Linked DNA regions of Azotobacter salinestris. Each later gene encodes a partner of the first gene's protein in a complex. Links are inferred from orthologs where the notes say so. Each region holds a gene or a part of one and is shown on either strand. Other genes may lie near its edges. The genes, in order: GCU53_RS06910 and sdhA.

The links.
Region 2: the proteins of GCU53_RS06910 (region 1) and sdhA are in contact, whole or in part, in a crystal structure (PDB 6C12), measured with the Escherichia coli proteins. The link is inferred for Azotobacter salinestris from one-to-one orthologs.

The regions. Positions count from the first base shown.
Region 1 is NZ_CP045302.1:1,468,588-1,476,366, forward strand. Bases 2,541-5,200 are described here. They hold GCU53_RS06910 (FAD assembly factor SdhE), read right to left. Parts: upstream 4,168-5,200; coding sequence 3,913-4,167; downstream 2,541-3,912. Other genes in these bases: nadB (L-aspartate oxidase), read left to right, coding at 2,541-3,508; GCU53_RS06905 (protein YgfX), read right to left, coding at 3,477-3,929; ygfZ (CAF17-like 4Fe-4S cluster assembly/insertion protein YgfZ), read left to right, coding at 4,288-5,200. Outside these bases: rpoE (RNA polymerase sigma factor RpoE/AlgU), read right to left, coding at 1-338; GCU53_RS06895 (IS5 family transposase), read left to right, coding at 619-1,599; more of nadB, read left to right, coding at 1,892-2,540; more of ygfZ, read left to right, coding at 5,201-5,229; ung (uracil-DNA glycosylase), read right to left, coding at 5,257-5,955; GCU53_RS26760 (acyl-CoA dehydrogenase family protein), read left to right, coding at 6,557-6,817; GCU53_RS06930 (enoyl-CoA hydratase), read left to right, coding at 6,996-7,779. UniProt on the Escherichia coli protein: An FAD assembly protein, which accelerates covalent attachment of the cofactor into other proteins.
Region 2 is NZ_CP045302.1:646,297-654,370, forward strand. Bases 2,297-5,251 are described here. They hold sdhA (succinate dehydrogenase flavoprotein subunit), read right to left. Parts: upstream 4,683-5,251; coding sequence 2,910-4,682; downstream 2,297-2,909. Other genes in these bases: GCU53_RS02965 (succinate dehydrogenase iron-sulfur subunit), read right to left, coding at 2,297-2,898; sdhD (succinate dehydrogenase, hydrophobic membrane anchor protein), read right to left, coding at 4,686-5,054; sdhC (succinate dehydrogenase, cytochrome b556 subunit), read right to left, coding at 5,048-5,251. In the rest of the region: GCU53_RS02960 (2-oxoglutarate dehydrogenase E1 component), read right to left, coding at 1-1,936; more of GCU53_RS02965, read right to left, coding at 2,179-2,296; more of sdhC, read right to left, coding at 5,252-5,431; gltA (citrate synthase), read left to right, coding at 5,811-7,094; GCU53_RS02990 (YkgJ family cysteine cluster protein), read right to left, coding at 7,203-7,454; GCU53_RS02995 (DMT family protein), read left to right, coding at 7,594-7,935; GCU53_RS03000 (3'-5' exonuclease), read left to right, coding at 8,070-8,074. UniProt on the Escherichia coli protein: Two distinct, membrane-bound, FAD-containing enzymes are responsible for the catalysis of fumarate and succinate interconversion; the fumarate reductase is used in anaerobic growth, and the succinate dehydrogenase is used in aerobic growth.

The DNA.
Region 1 (7,779 bases):
AGAGCATGATCACCCTCATAAAACTCGGCATCCCCTGCGTTCACATCGCTGTCGGGAGGACGTCGCCCACGAGCCACCAGATGATTCTTCGCAGTATTGATGGCAATACGGTACAGCCACGTATAGAAAGCGCTGTCACCGCGAAAATTGCCTAGCGCACGATAGGCCTTGATGAAAGCCTCCTGAGCGACATCCTGAGCCTCATGGGCATCATGCACGAAACGCACGATCAAACCGAGAATCTTGTGCTGGTATTTCAACACCAGCAAATCGAATGCTCGCCTGTCACCACGCTGCACCCGCTCGACCAATTGCTGATCCTGCTCCTGGTTTAACATGAGTACTCCTCGTTAAACCCTAGGGGGCATAGCATCAGACGCCGGATCACCTTGTTTCCATTGACACGGGTATTAAGCAAAAGTTCCCCCCCCAAGCGCGGCCTCCCGCAGAAAGCGAACAACTCCGAATGGATCAAGTAACCTGAACTACCCGCAATGGGAATAGTCACTCACTGGGCTAGCCCTGCTCCTCTCTGAGCTTTCACTGTCGCTAAGGAAATCCTGAAAAAGACTTCCCGATTCTGGTGAAATACACCCGCTCCCTTGTCCGAGTTTCCCGATGAAGCAACTGTCCTTCGCCGATGCCGAGTATGCCGGCAAGCGCAAGCAGACCCGCCGCGAGCGCTTCCTGCTCGAGATGGACCAGGTGGTGCCGTGGCAGGGGCTGATCGCCCTGATCGAGCCCTACTATCCCAAGGGCGAAGGCGGTCGGCCCGCCTACCCGCTGGCAGCCATGCTGCGCGTGCACCTGATGCAGAACTGGTTCGGCTACAGCGATCCGGCGATGGAGGAAGCGCTGTACGAAACCACTCTCCTGCGCCAGTTCGCCGGCCTGAGCCTGGAGCGCATCCCGGACGAAACGACCCTCCTCAACTTCCGTCGCCTGCTGGAGAAGCACGAACTGGCCGGGGGAATACTGGAGGTGATCAACGGCTATCTGGGCGAGCGCGGACTGTCGCTGCGCCAGGGCACCATTGTCGACGCCACCCTGATCCATGCGCCGAGCTCGACGAAGAACAAGGACGGCAAGCGCGACCCGGAAATGCACTCGACGAAGAAGGGCAACCAGTACTACTTCGGCGCAAAAGCTCACATTGGTGCCGACGCTGAGTCGGGTCTGGTGCACAGCGTGGTGGTCACGGCAGCCAACGTGGCAGATGTCACCCAAGTCGACCAACTGCTGCATGGCGAGGAAAACGTAGTGAGTGCCGATGCGGGCTATACCGGCGTAGAGAAGCGCCCCGAGCATGAAGGTCGGCAGGTCATCTGGCAGGTCGCGGCCCGGCGCAGTACCTACAAGAAGCATGGCAAGCGTAGCGCCTTATACAAAGCGATCCGCAAGATCGAGAAGGCCAAGGCCCAGGTACGAGCCAAGGTCGAACATCCGTTCCGCGTGATCAAGCGCCAGTTTGGCTACACCAAGGTGCGCTTCCGGGGATTGGCCAAAAACACGTCACAGTTGGTGACGCTGTTCGCCTTGTCGAATCTGTGGATGGCGCGCCGATATTTACTGGCGAATGCAGGAGAGGTGCGCCTGTAATGCGGGAAACGGTTGCTGCGACGTGCTCGCGGCAGCTAAAAAACGCAGAAACGAGCGGGTGATCTGATCGTTTTTGATCGATTCTCCGCTTTCAAAGTCGGCGGGGGGCTGAAGTCAGCCAGAAATACATGACTACTTCAGACCATCCCTAACCGGTATGCCATCCTGTTGCAACCGGTTATTGACTCCTGAACGTGTGCAGAGTTCCCCTCACAGCTCTGCGGCCAGGTCGGCGATTGTGCCAAGCCCGACTTTCTCCTACTAGCCTTTGTTTTCCCCGGATTTTTTCGACATGAGCCAACATTTTCAGCATGATGTTCTGATCATTGGCAGCGGCGCGGCCGGCCTGACCCTGGCACTCAACTTGCCGCCCCACCTGCACATTGCCATCCTGAGCAAGGGAGAGCTCTCCAATGGCTCGACCTTCTGGGCTCAAGGCGGCGTGGCCGCCGTACTGGACGACACCGACACCGTAGAGTCTCATGTCGAGGATACATTGATCGCCGGCGCCGGCCTCTGCCGGGAAGATGCTGTACGCTTCACGGTGGAGCATAGCCGGGAAGCCATCCAGTGGCTGATCGAACAGGGCGTTCCCTTCACCCGCGAAGACCCTACGGCACGCGACGACGGCGGTTTCACATTTCACCTGACCCGCGAAGGCGGCCACAGTCACCGGCGCATCATCCATGCCGCAGATGCCACCGGTGCCGCCATCTTCAAGACCCTGCTCGCACAGGTACAAACGCGACCGAACATCGAACTGCTCGGACAACACGTCGCCATCGACCTGATCACTGAAAGCAAGCTCGGCCTGCCGGGCAGGCGTTGTCTCGGAGCCTACGTCCTCAATCGCCAGAGCGGCGAAGTCGACACCTACAGTGCACGCTTCACCGCGCTGGCCTGCGGCGGAGCAGCCAAGGTCTACCTCTACACCAGCAATCCCGACAGCGCCTGTGGCGACGGCATTGCCATGGCCTGGCGCGCCGGCTGCCGAGTGGGCAACCTGGAGTTCAACCAGTTCCACCCGACCTGCCTTTATCATCCGCAGGCCAAGAACTTCCTGATCACCGAAGCCTTGCGCGGCGAGGGCGGGCTGCTCAAGCTGCCCAACGGCGAGCGCTTCATGCCCCGCTTCGACCCACGAGCCGAACTGGCTCCTCGGGACGTCGTCGCACGCGCCATCGACCATGAAATGAAGCGACTCGGGATCGACTGCGTGTATCTGGACATCAGCCACAAACCGGCGACCTTCATCCAGTCGCACTTTCCAACCGTCTACGAGCGCTGCCTGGACTTCGGCATCGACATTACCCAAGCGCCCATTCCGGTGGTCCCTGCCGCCCACTACACCTGCGGTGGCGTCGTCGTCGACAACCATGGACGGACCGACGTTCCCGGCCTCTACGCCATCGGCGAAACCAGCTTCACTGGCCTGCATGGCGCCAACCGCATGGCCAGCAACTCCCTTCTCGAGTGTTTCGTCTATGCGCGCTCGGCAGCCCTCGACATGCTTGAACAGATGGCGGATATCGGGCTGCCGAGCAATCTGCCAAGCTGGGATGCCAGTCAGGTCACCGACTCCGACGAGGATGTGATCATCGCGCACAACTGGGACGAGTTGCGGCGCTTTATGTGGGACTATGTCGGCATCGTACGCACCAGCAAGCGCCTGCAGCGCGCGCAGCACCGAGTCAAGCTACTGCTCGACGAAATCGACGAGTTCTACAGCAACTACAAGGTCAGCCGCGACCTGATCGAGCTACGCAACCTGGCCCTGGTTGCCGATCTGATGATCCGCTCGGCCATGCAACGCCATGAAAGCCGAGGCCTGCACTACACCCTCGACTATCCGGACCTGCTGCCCGAAGCCCGCGACACTATTCTGGTGCCGACCACCTACGTCGGCTGAACCTCAGCCGCACCCGCAATTGACGATGGATATCCCGCGCCAGCGCATCGCGCGGGATGCACACGCTCCTCACCTGCCACTCCCCCGGCAGACGAAAACGAAGAACGACCGCCATTGGCAGGGCCAGGCTGTCCGGCCGCAACTGCACGGGCTGCCAGCCCATGCGCACACTCCACAGCTGCCAGCTGCAGGCAGCGCAGCGCACACCTCGGAAGGCCGCGGAATGGGAGAGCAGGATCTGCCTGGGCAGGCACCAGACCGCATGCGCCAGACACAACGAGCCACCGAGCAGGCGCCCCCAGGAAGGTATATCGGCCAATGCGAGGGAGCCCAGGGCAAGCGCCTGGGTAGTCAGATAGGCCGCCAGCAACTGCCGCGAAGGCTGCCAGCGGCACTCGAAGACATCACTTGGGTTGGACACGATCCAGAATCATGTTCACCATGCGGCGCAAATCGGGATCGGCCGGCTCTTCCCGGCGCATGAACCAGCCGAACATGTCTTGATCCTCGCAGCTCAGCAGCTTGCGGAAACGGGCCTGATCCTCGGCATTCAGCGCGGAGTAGGCTTCCTTCACGAAAGGCACCAGCAGCACGTCCAGCTCCAGCATGCCGCGCCGGCTGTGCCAGAAAAGTCGGTTGAGTTCGATATCGTCGGCCATGGGATGGGTTCCTTGAAAGAAGGCTGCATTATAGCGGCGTTGCAACGCGACGACACCGCTGACAAGGCATGGACCGGTCTCTATGATGACAGCTACTCCTTATCAATTGCAGTGATGCTCATGGCCGACTCCGCTTTCTTCTGTCCGCTGATCCACGAAGGTGTGCTTGCCGTTCGTGGTCCGGATGCCGATAAATTTCTGCAGGGACAACTGACCTGCAACCTCAATTACCTGAAGGACGGCAGCGCCAGTCTCGGTACCCGCTGTACCCCAAAGGGGCGCATGGTCTCGAGTTTTCGCATCCTCCCCGACCGGGACGGCTTTCTCCTGGCCATGGCCAGCGAGCTGATCGAGCCTCAGCAGACCGATTTGAAGAAGTTCGCAGCCTTCTCCAAGTCTCAACTGAGCGACGAAAGCGGTGTCTGGAGCCGCTTCGGCCTCGTGGGCGGCGATGCCGCCCTCGCCGACCTGGGCCTGGATCTATCCCCGGAGGCTGGCCGGGTCGTCCGCAATGGAGCACTCATCGCCATCCGCCTGGAAGGCGGGCGCGCCGAGCTCTGGGCGCCGGCCGAGCAGGCTGAGACGCTGCGCATCCAACTGGCCAGCCGTCTGCCCCAAGCCCCGCTGGAACGCTGGTTGCTGGCGCAGATCCGCGCCGGGATCGGCCAGGTCTTCGGTGCCACCCGCGAGCTGTTCATTCCACAGATGATCAATCTGCAGGCGGTCGGTGGCGTGAGCTTCAAGAAGGGCTGCTACAGCGGCCAGGAAATCGTCGCGCGCATGCAGTACCTGGGCAAGCTCAAGCGCCGTCTCTATCGCCTGACGCTGGATGGCAGCGAAGCACCGGCGCCCGGCATCGAACTGTTCTCCCCCGTGCACCGCACCAGCGTCGGTGAAGTGGCTCTGGCCGCGCTGGCGGAAAACGGCGTAGAACTGCTCGCCGTGCTGCAGGAAGACGCCGTCGAGGATGGCCGTATTACCTTGGGGACGCCCGAGGGAGCGACCCTGCACCTGCTTGACCTTCCCTACGAACTGAACCACGAACTGGAGACCCAGCGCTAGGATAGCTCCACGCTCAGGGCTCAGGGCTCAGGGCTCTTCCGGCAGGCGCCAATCGATCGGTGTCAGCCCCTGCTGCTCGAGAAACTGATTGGCGCGGCTGAAGTGGCCGTTGCCGATGAAACCACGGTGGGCCGACAGCGGCGAGGGATGCGCCGAGCAGAGGATCAGGTGCTTGCTCGAATCGATCAGGCGCCGCTTGCTCTGCGCATGGGAGCCCCAGAGCATGAACACCACATGCTCCCGCCGCTGACTGACCACCTCGATCACCCGATCGGTGAAACGCTGCCAGCCCATGCCGGCATGCGAGCCGGCATTACCGCGCTCCACCGTGAGCGAGGTGTTGAGCAACAGCACCCCCTGCTCTGCCCAGCGCTGCAGATAGCCGTGCTTCGGCATGTCGATGTTCAGATCGCGCTTGAGCTCCTTGAAGATGTTCTGCAGCGATGGCGGTACAGGCACGCCCGGCTGCACCGAGAAGCACAGGCCATGGGCCTGGCCGGGACCATGGTAAGGGTCCTGGCCGATGATCACCACCTTGACCCGCCCCAGAGGCGTCGAGTCGAGCGCATTGAAAATCAGCGCTCCCGGCGGATAGATCTCCTTGCCGGCAGCCTTCTCCCGCCGCAGAAAATCACCCAGCTCCTGCATATAGGGCTTCTCGAACTCGTCGTGGAGCGCCTCCTTCCAGGATGCCTCCAGCTTGATACGATCCTCGACGCTGCCCATACCTTCCCCTCCTGCACATGACCGCGGCACGCTAAGAGAAGCCCCGCCACCAAGTCAAGGCATGGACCGACAATGAAAATCCGCCCCTATGCCGCTACGACAACATAAGAGGCCCATCCATCCCGGCTGCAGAGCACCTGCTCGGTCGCCATGAACACCGACCTCCAGTCACCCGGTCATGGCGCATAACAACGATAGACGGGGATAGCAGCGATGGAGCGCGACTCACCAAGGAACAACACCTGCGAATCGACAGGGGCAGACCTTCGCCAGCCATAAACGGTCACCTACGCACTACAGGGCAGCAAATCCCTCGCCTTCAGCGCCGGCAGCACCGATGCGCCAACTTTCATGACCTGCACCGACGAAGCGGGAGCATGCGGCATCTCTGCTTTCTGGTGCCGGCCGATACCGCAGGCATCCGCCACGGACGCAACGATCGGAAGAGGGGCTGGCGCTCCCTGCCGCCCCATACCCCTTCCCCCTCGAGGATGTGCGCAGCACTCCTGCAGTCAACCACATCGGTCCGAAAGGCCAGGATTCGTCTACATGGAGGCGATGGACCGGGGATTTCATATCGCCAGGGGCTCTTCGGTGTGGCATGGGTAGCGCCGGGCTACCTTGCGGATGCCGACAATTCGCCAAGCCGTCGACCGAGCTCCAGGCCCTGCAGCTCAAGCTCGCCGACATGCTCACTCGATCCACCGCCAGCCGGCAGATGGTACTGCTGGCCAGCGACCGGCTGGACCGTGGGCATCCGCAGGCTACCCTTCTTTTATTGTGCGATGGCCAGGCGCTTTGCCACCGACCAGTGCCTCGAAATCCGGACGAGGTCCTGCAGCGTCACGGCGGCTCCGGCTAGCTGAACGCTTATCCGCAGGAGCCTCGGGTACACAACAGCGACGCACACCAGCCCCCGAAGACACCAATGGAATCATGCGAGTGATCATCGTCCGCCATGCGCTGGAGAAGGGCAGCACGCTGGAGCGACCGTCACCATCCGGCCACAGCTCTTTCCCGCGCCACTCAAGGAAAACGCCATGAGTCATGCCGTAGAAACCTACCATTCCGGCCTCTTTGACCTGACCCACAAGCTGACAGTGGAAAAGCACGGGCATACCGCGCTGATCACCATTAACCATCCGCCGGCCAACACCTGGGACCGCGACTCGCTGATAGGTCTGCGCCTGTTGCTCGAGCATCTCAATCGCGACGACGACATCTATGCCCTGGTGGTGACCGGGCAGGGAGATAAATTCTTCAGTGCCGGCGCCGATCTCAAGTTGTTTGCCGATGGTGACAGGGCCCGGGAGATGGCCCGTCGCTTCGGCGAGGCCTTCGAGGCACTGCGCGATTTCCGGGGCGTCTCCATCGCCGCAATAAATGGCTATGCCATGGGGGGCGGTCTGGAATGCGCGCTGGCTTGCGACATCCGTATTGCCGAGCGCCAGGCCCTGCTGGCCCTGCCGGAAGCTGCCGTTGGCCTGTTGCCCTGCGCTGGCGGCACCCAACTGCTGCCCTGGCTGGTCGGCGAGGGCTGGGCCAAGCGCATGATTCTATGCGGTGAGCGGGTGGACGCCGGAACCGCCCTGCGTATCGGACTCGTTGAAGATGTGGTCGAGCCTGGCGAATCCCGCGGTCAAGCCCTGCTGCTGGCGGCGAAAGCAGCCCAGCAGAGCCCGGTTGCGGTTCGCACTATCAAGCCTCTGATCCAAGGGGCCCGCGAGCGCGGGCCCAATGGCTGGCTGGCGGAGGAGCGCGAACGTTTCGTCGATCTCTTCGAGGCAGAAGACACCCACGAAGGCGTCAGTGCCTTTCTTGAGA
Region 2 (8,074 bases), 820 kb from region 1 along the record:
GGCTGGCGTCCTTCTGGTTGTGCAGCACGGCATGGCGGTGCGAGAAGGTGCCACGACCGACGTCCTGGCCAGTGATGCGCACCGGATGGCCTTCCTTCAACAAGGTGGCGTAGGCCAGGGTCTCGGCGCAGCCCCAGTTGATCGGCATGGCGCCGACGCCCATACGGTCGCGATCCTCGAGGATCTTGGCGACCTGGCGCTGCACGACGAAACCTTCCGGGATCTGCAGCAGCTTGGCGTTCAGCTCCTGCAGGGTCTTCAGGTCGAAGCTGGTGTCGTGACGAGCAGTCCAGGCGTGGCCCAGGTACGGGGTCCAGTCGACGAACAGCTCGGTGTTCGGCTCCTTGACCAGGCTCTTGAGCACGTGCTGACCGTTGTCCAGCGCGGTACGGTACTCGTCACCCTTGGCCTGGACTTCTTCCTGGCTCAGGCTGCCTTCCTTGACCAGGGCATCGGCGTACAGCTCGCGGGTGGTGCGCTGCTTGGCGATCTTCTGGTACATCAGCGGCTGGGTGCCGCTCGGCTCGTCGGCCTCGTTGTGGCCGCGACGGCGGTAGCAAACCAGATCGATGACCACGTCGCGCTTGAATTGCATGCGGTAGTCGACGGCCAGCTGAGTTACGAACAGCACGGCTTCAGGATCGTCGCCGTTGACGTGCAGGACCGGTGCCTGAATCATCTTCGCCGGATCGGTGCAGTACTCGGTGGAGCGGGTATCGGCCGGGTTGCTGGTGGTGAAGCCAACCTGGTTGTTGACCACGATGTGGATGGTACCGCCCGTCTTGTAGCCGCGGATCTGCGACATCTGGAAGGTTTCCATCACCACGCCTTGACCGGCGAAGGCCGAGTCGCCGTGGATGGAGATCGGTACCACCTTGTCGCCGATAGCGTCGCCACGACGGTCCTGACGGGCACGCACGGAGCCTTCGACCACTGGGGAGACGATTTCCAGGTGCGACGGGTTGAATGCCATGGCCAGGTGCACTTCGCCACCCGGGGTCATCACGTTGGAGGAGAAGCCCTGGTGGTACTTCACGTCACCGGAGCCCAGCTCGACCATCTTCTTGCCTTCGAACTCGTCGAACAGGTCGCGCGGGTTCTTGCCCAGCGCATTGACCAGCAGGTTCAGACGGCCGCGGTGGGCCATGCCGATGACGACTTCCTTGGTGCCGTAGGAGCCGGAGCGCTGGATGATCTCGTCGACAACCGGAACCAGGCTCTCGCCGCCTTCCAGACCGAAACGCTTGGTGCCCGGGTACTTGGTGCCCAGGTACTTCTCCAGGCCTTCGGCAGCGGTCAGGCGCTCGAGGAGGTGGCCTTTCACCTCTTTGGAGTAAACCGGGCGACCACGCACGCTCTCCATGCGCTGGGCGAACCAGTTGCGCTGCTCGGAATCGACGATATGGGTGAACTCGGCGCCGATAGTGCGGCAATATGTCTCCTGCAATGCCTGCAGGATTTCGCGTAGGGTCGCTTCTTCCTTACCGATGTAGAGTTCGCCGGTGCGGAAGGTGGTGTCCAGATCGGCGTTGGTCAGCCCGTAATGAGTGATCGACAGATCGGAGGGCGCGGTGCGCTGCCAAAGACCGAGCGGGTCCAGTTGCGAGGCCTGATGGCCGCGCATGCGGTAGGCCTGGATCAGACGCAGGACTTCGACCTGCTTCTTCTCGTGTTCGGTGCTTACGCTGGAGGTTGCGACCGGCTGTGCGCGACGCTGGTTCTTGGCCAACAGAACGAACTGGTCGCGGACGGGAGCGTGTGGAACGTCGGAGGAGGTGCCGGCTTCGGCGGGCAGTTTCTCGAAATAGGTGCGCCACTCTTCGGGCACAGCGTTGGGGTCGTGCAGGTAAAGCTCGTAGAGCTCTTCCACATAAGCAGCATTTCCACCGGAAAGGTGGGCACTGTTCCACATGCGTTGCATAACGCTATCTTGCATGCTTGGTCACCCTTGTGAGGGGACACCATCGGCGTGAGCCGCACATGGTCGTTCCAAAGTCATGAAGCAGCGACTTTGGTAAAGCCACTACGGATCCCACAGATAGTCCGGACGCCTGCCCGGATGCCCCTGCTAGTCAAATTCTTCATAGGAGCGCGGCTTCATGAGCTGCGGATCCATCTTCGACTGCGGCGCCAGGATCGCTCCCGACGCCGCAGGTATACGGTATTGCCAAGAACCGATCAGGTACCGCTACGCAGCAGCATGTCGCGCACGTGACCGATGGCCTTGGTCGGGTTCAGGCCTTTCGGGCAGACATACACACAGTTCATGATGCCGCGGCAACGGAATACGCTGAACGGGTCGTCCATGGCAGCCAGACGGTCCTGGGTCTTGGTGTCACGACTGTCGGCCAGGAAGCGATAAGCCTGCAGCAGTGCAGCGGGACCGAGGAACTTGTCCGGGTTCCACCAGAAAGACGGGCAGGAGGTCGAGCAGCAAGCGCACAGGATGCACTCGTAGAGACCGTCCAGCTTCTCACGCTCTTCCGGGCTCTGCAGACGCTCGATGGCCGGGGCGGGAGTATTGTTTTGCAGGTAAGGCTGCACCTTTTCGTACTGCTTGTAGAAGATGCTCATGTCCACGACCAGGTCGCGGATGACCGGCAGGCCGGGCAGCGGGCGGATAACCAGCTTGCCGTCAGTCACCACGCTGGACAGCGGGGTGATGCAGGCCAGGCCGTTCTTGCCATTCAGATTCATGCCATCGGAGCCGCAGACACCTTCGCGGCAGGAGCGGCGGTAGGAGAAGCTGCCGTCACGCTCCTTGATCAGGGCCAGGACATCGAGGACCATAAGATCCTTGCCGTCGATGTCAATGTTCAGGTTCTGCATGTAGGGAGCAGAGTCCTGCTCCGGGTTGTAGCGATAAACGCTAACTTGCAATGTCTTGGGCAGCGACATATCGATAACCCTTAATAAGTACGCACTTTGGGTTCAAACACCGGAACGGTCTTCGGCGCGAAGTTGACAGCACGCTTGGTCACGCGCTTCTCACCCGGGAAGTACAGGGTGTGGCACAGCCATTCCTTGTCGTCGCGCTCTTCGAAGTCCTCACGGGCGTGGGCGCCACGGGATTCCTTGCGAGCTTCCGCAGCGATCGCAGTGGCCTCGGCCACTTCGAGCAGGTTCTGCAGCTCGAGAGCTTCGATGCGAGCGGTGTTGAACGCCTGGCTCTTGTCGTTGATCTTGACTTGAGCGATGCGATCACGCAGCTCGGCCAGCTGGGCGATACCCTTCTGCATGTATTCGCCGGTACGGAACACACCGAAGTAGTTCTGCATGCAGTTCTGCAGCTCTTTGCGCAGGGGAGCGACTTCTTCGCCAGTGCTGCGCTCGTTCACGCCGGACAGGCGCTTGAGGGACTCGTCCAGGTCGGACTCGGAAGCACCACGGTACTCGATGCCTTCCTTGAGTGCCTTCTCCAGATGCAGACCGGCGGCACGGCCGAACACGACCAGGTCGAGCAGCGAGTTGCCGCCCAGACGGTTGGCGCCGTGTACGGACACGCATGCCACTTCACCCACGGCGAACAGACCTTCGATGATCTTGTCGTTGCCGTTGGCGTCCTGGGTGATGGCCTGGCCGTGGATGTTGGTGGCCACGCCACCCATCATGTAGTGGCAGGTCGGCACGACCGGAACCGGGGCAGTCACCGGATCGACATGGGCGAAGGTCTTGGACAGTTCGCAGATGCCGGGCAGGCGGCTGTGCAGCACTTCCTCGCCGAGGTGGTCGAGCTTCAGCAGCACATGGTCGCCATCCGGACCACAACCGTTGCCGGCGATGATTTCCTTGACCATGGAGCGGGCGACGACGTCACGACCGGCAAGGTCCTTCGCGTTCGGAGCATAACGCTCCATGAAACGCTCGCCGTGCTTGTTGATCAGGTAGCCACCTTCGCCGCGGCAGCCTTCGGTCACCAGCACACCGGCACCAGCGATACCGGTCGGGTGGAACTGCCACATCTCGATGTCCTGCACCGGCACGCCAGCACGCAGGGCCATGCCCACGCCGTCACCGGTGTTGATCAGAGCGTTGGTGGTCGAGGCGTAGATGCGACCGGCGCCGCCGGTGGCCAGAACCACGGCCTTGCAGCGGATGTAGACGGTTTCGCCGGTTTCGATGCAGATGGCGATGATGCCGACCACGGCGCCGTCCTGGTTCTTCACCAGATCGACCGCGTACCACTCGTTGAGGAACGTGGTGTTGTTCTTCAAGTTGCCCTGATACAGGGTGTGCAGCAGCGCGTGGCCGGTACGGTCGGCAGCTGCGCAGGTACGGGCAGCCTGGCCGCCGTTGCCATAGTCCTTGGACTGGCCACCGAACGGACGCTGGTAGATGCGGCCGGTTTCGGTACGGGAGAACGGCAGCCCCATGTGCTCGAGTTCGAATACGGCTTCGGGGCCGACCGAGCACATGTATTCGATGGCGTCCTGGTCACCGATGTAGTCGGAGCCCTTGACGGTGTCGTACATGTGCCAGCGCCAATCGTCGTTCGGGTCGGCCGAGGCGATGGCGCAGGTGATGCCGCCCTGGGCGGACACGGTGTGTGAACGGGTCGGAAATACCTTGGTGACTACTGCAGTCTTGTGGCCGCCCTGAGCCAGTTGCAGAGCAGCACGCATGCCAGCACCACCACCGCCGACGATGATTGCGTCGAAGGAAAGCGTACGAATGTTAGCCATGAATCAGATACCCCAAAGAATCTGCACACCCCAGACGAAAAACGCGAACATGGCGATGCCACACGCGGCCTGGAAAAGGAAACGCACAACGGTCGCCAGTTTGCCCAGCGCCATCGGAGTCAGGTAGTCAGTCGAGATGGTCCACATGCCGACCCAAGCATGTACGCTCAGTGCGACGAGAGCCAGCAGACTGAAGATCCGCATGCCGGTGCTGGAGAACAGGCCATGCCATTCGCCGTAGGTCAGATCCGAGCTGAAGAACAGGTAACCCAGCAGGAAGAGGGTATATGCCGCGAGAATGACCGCGGAGACACGCTGGGCCATCCAGTCATAGAGGCCCGAGCGCGAGAAATTCGTGACATTAGTTACCATATCCAAACCCCCGACAGCAGGATCAGCGCCACCGAAACGCCGATAACGATTTTCGAGCCCTTGGTGCCGCCTTCCAGCGTTTCACCGATGCCCATATCCATGATCAGATGGCGCACGCCGGCCACCAGGTGGTACAGCAATGCGGACACCAAGCCCCATGCCACCAGCTTGACCAGCGGACTGGCCAGATACCCCTTCACCTGCTCGAAGCCTTCCTCCGACGACAGAGACTTGTCGAGCCAGGACAGCAGCACGACAATTCCCAGGAAGAGGATGACACCAGAGATACGGTGAAGAATGGACGTGTAAGCAGTGACAGGAAGTTTGATTGTCCTAAGGTCTAGGTTTACAGGTCGTTGGCTTTTCACGGCTTTCATTCACTGTGAGAGCCCTGGCGAGCAGGGCGAAGTTGTTGGGATGTGCACTGGTCAGGTACCCACCACCCAGAGAGCGGCAACCTCCAGAATACGCGGCTTCAAAGCCCCTGGCGGTCGGTTGCCGAGTATAGACAGTTAGGGTACTAATGACAACGCAAGCACCCTCAACAAAGTAGTGATTGCACGATGGCTATTAATCACGTAAATAGTTTCTTTTTTCGCGTGCAACCCGTTCTGAAACGAACGCACCACTACTACTTTGGTGCAGATTGCTTTCAGACTCGTCACCCCTATAGTGACGCTCTATAGATAGAGGCGGCCCCGCACATGTGGGACCCGCCGACGATACCTAGCAGAAAGCTCAAAAAGGAGGCCACTCATGGCTGACAAAAAAGCGCAGTTGATCATCGAGGGCAAGGCTCCCGTTGAACTGCCCATGTTGACCGGTACTGTCGGTCCCGATGTGATTGATGTACGTGGTCTGACCTCGACGGGCCAATTCACCTTCGATCCTGGCTTCATGTCTACTGCCTCCTGCGAATCGAAGATTACCTATATCGACGGCGACAATGGCATTCTGTTGCACCGTGGTTATCCGATCGAACAACTCGCGGAAAATTCCGATTATCTCGAGACTTGTTATCTGCTGCTGAACGGCGAACTGCCCAACGCCGATCAGAAAGCGAAGTTCGTCAACAATATCAAGAACCACACCATGGTTCATGAGCAGCTGAAGAACTTCCTCAACGGTTTCCGCCGCGACGCTCACCCGATGGCCGTCATGTGTGGTGTTGTCGGAGCCCTCTCCGCCTTCTATCACGACTCGCTGGACATCAATGATCCGCAGCATCGCGAGATCTCCGCAATTCGCCTGGTAGCCAAGATGCCGACTCTGGCCGCCATGGTTTACAAGTACTCTCTCGGCCAGCCGCTGATGTATCCGCGCAACGATCTGGATTACGCGGAAAACTTCCTGCACATGATGTTCAACACCCCCTGTGAAGTGAAGCCGATCAGCCCGGTTCTGGCCAAGGCCATGGATCGCATCTTCGTTCTGCATGCGGACCACGAGCAGAACGCCTCGACCTCCACCGTGCGTCTGGCCGGCTCCTCGGGTGCCAACCCGTTCGCCTGTATCGCTGCCGGCATCGCGGCCCTGTGGGGACCGGCACACGGCGGCGCCAACGAAGCCGTGCTGACCATGCTCGACGAGATCGGCGATGTCTCCAACATCGAGAAGTTCGTGGCCAAGGCCAAGGACAAGAACGATCCGTTCAAGCTGATGGGCTTTGGCCATCGCGTCTACAAGAACTTCGACCCGCGCGCCAAGGTCATGAAGCAGACCTGCGACGAAGTGCTGTCCGAACTGGGCATCAACGATCCCCAGCTGGAACTGGCCATGAAGCTGGAAGAGATTGCGCGCAACGATCCTTATTTCAAGGAGCGCAACCTCTACCCGAACGTCGACTTCTATTCGGGCATCATTCTCAAGGCGATCGGCATTCCGACCAGCATGTTCACTGTGATCTTCGCCCTGGCACGTACCGTGGGCTGGATCTCGCACTGGAAGGAAATGCTCTCCGGCCCGTACAAGATTGGCCGTCCGCGCCAGCTGTATACCGGCTACGAGAAGCGCGACTACGTCCCGGTGGAAAAGCGCTAATCGCTTTCCCGCCCGGCGGAAAAAAGGCTGCGTTCTTACGCAGCCTTTTTTATTCGTGCTCTCATGTGCTGCCGATTTGATCAACACGGGGGCGCAAGCGGATCTGCCTCAGCGCGTTTCCTGCTCCAGCCAGGCGAGCAACTGCAATGCCTCTTCCTGACTGCTGCCGCAGACCGCCTCATCCGCACCGAAGGCGGAACAGACCAGCGGCCGTCCCAACTGACCGAACAGTATGCATAGATTGTCCTCCGAGAGGTGCAGGCAACGCTCGCCTGCCGGCTTGCCCTGCGGCATGCCCGGGATCGGAGAACTGATGGAAGGAGCAATGCAACAGGCACCACAGCCCGCTCGACATTTCATGATAGGACCTCGCAACCAGAGCAACTTCCGTGGAAGGTCGGATATCCTACCGCTGCACCCGATGAGCTGCTAAGCCCCCCTCGGCCGACGCCCCTCCCCCCTCGTTCCGTCGCTGCCATCCCTTCCGGAGCCGCCCTTCATGCCGATCTGGCTGCAAACTGCGCTGCTGCTCAGCCTTTCGAACATCTTCATGACCTTTGCCTGGTATGGCCATCTACGCACTCTCAACAGCAAGCCCTGGGTCATTGCCGCCCTCATAAGCTGGGGAATCGCCCTGTTCGAGTACCTGATCATGGTCCCGGCCAACCGCATCGGCTACACCGAACTCAGCGTGGGCCAACTGAAGATCATGCAGGAAGTGATCACCCTGATGGTCTTCGTCCCCTTCAGCGTGCTGTTCATGCACCAGCCCCTCAAGCTCGACTACCTCTGGGCCGGACTCTGTCTGCTGGGCGCGGTGTATTTCATCTTCCGCAGCTGACTGCCCTGCGAGTCGACAGGCCCGTGGCCAGTGTCCCGCCATCGGCCGGTACGGCTGCGGAGAGGGTTTACACTGATACCTCTGGCCGCCAGCAAGGCTGGCATCCCCTCTTGCACGGAGCCTTGGAGCTGCCCATGGA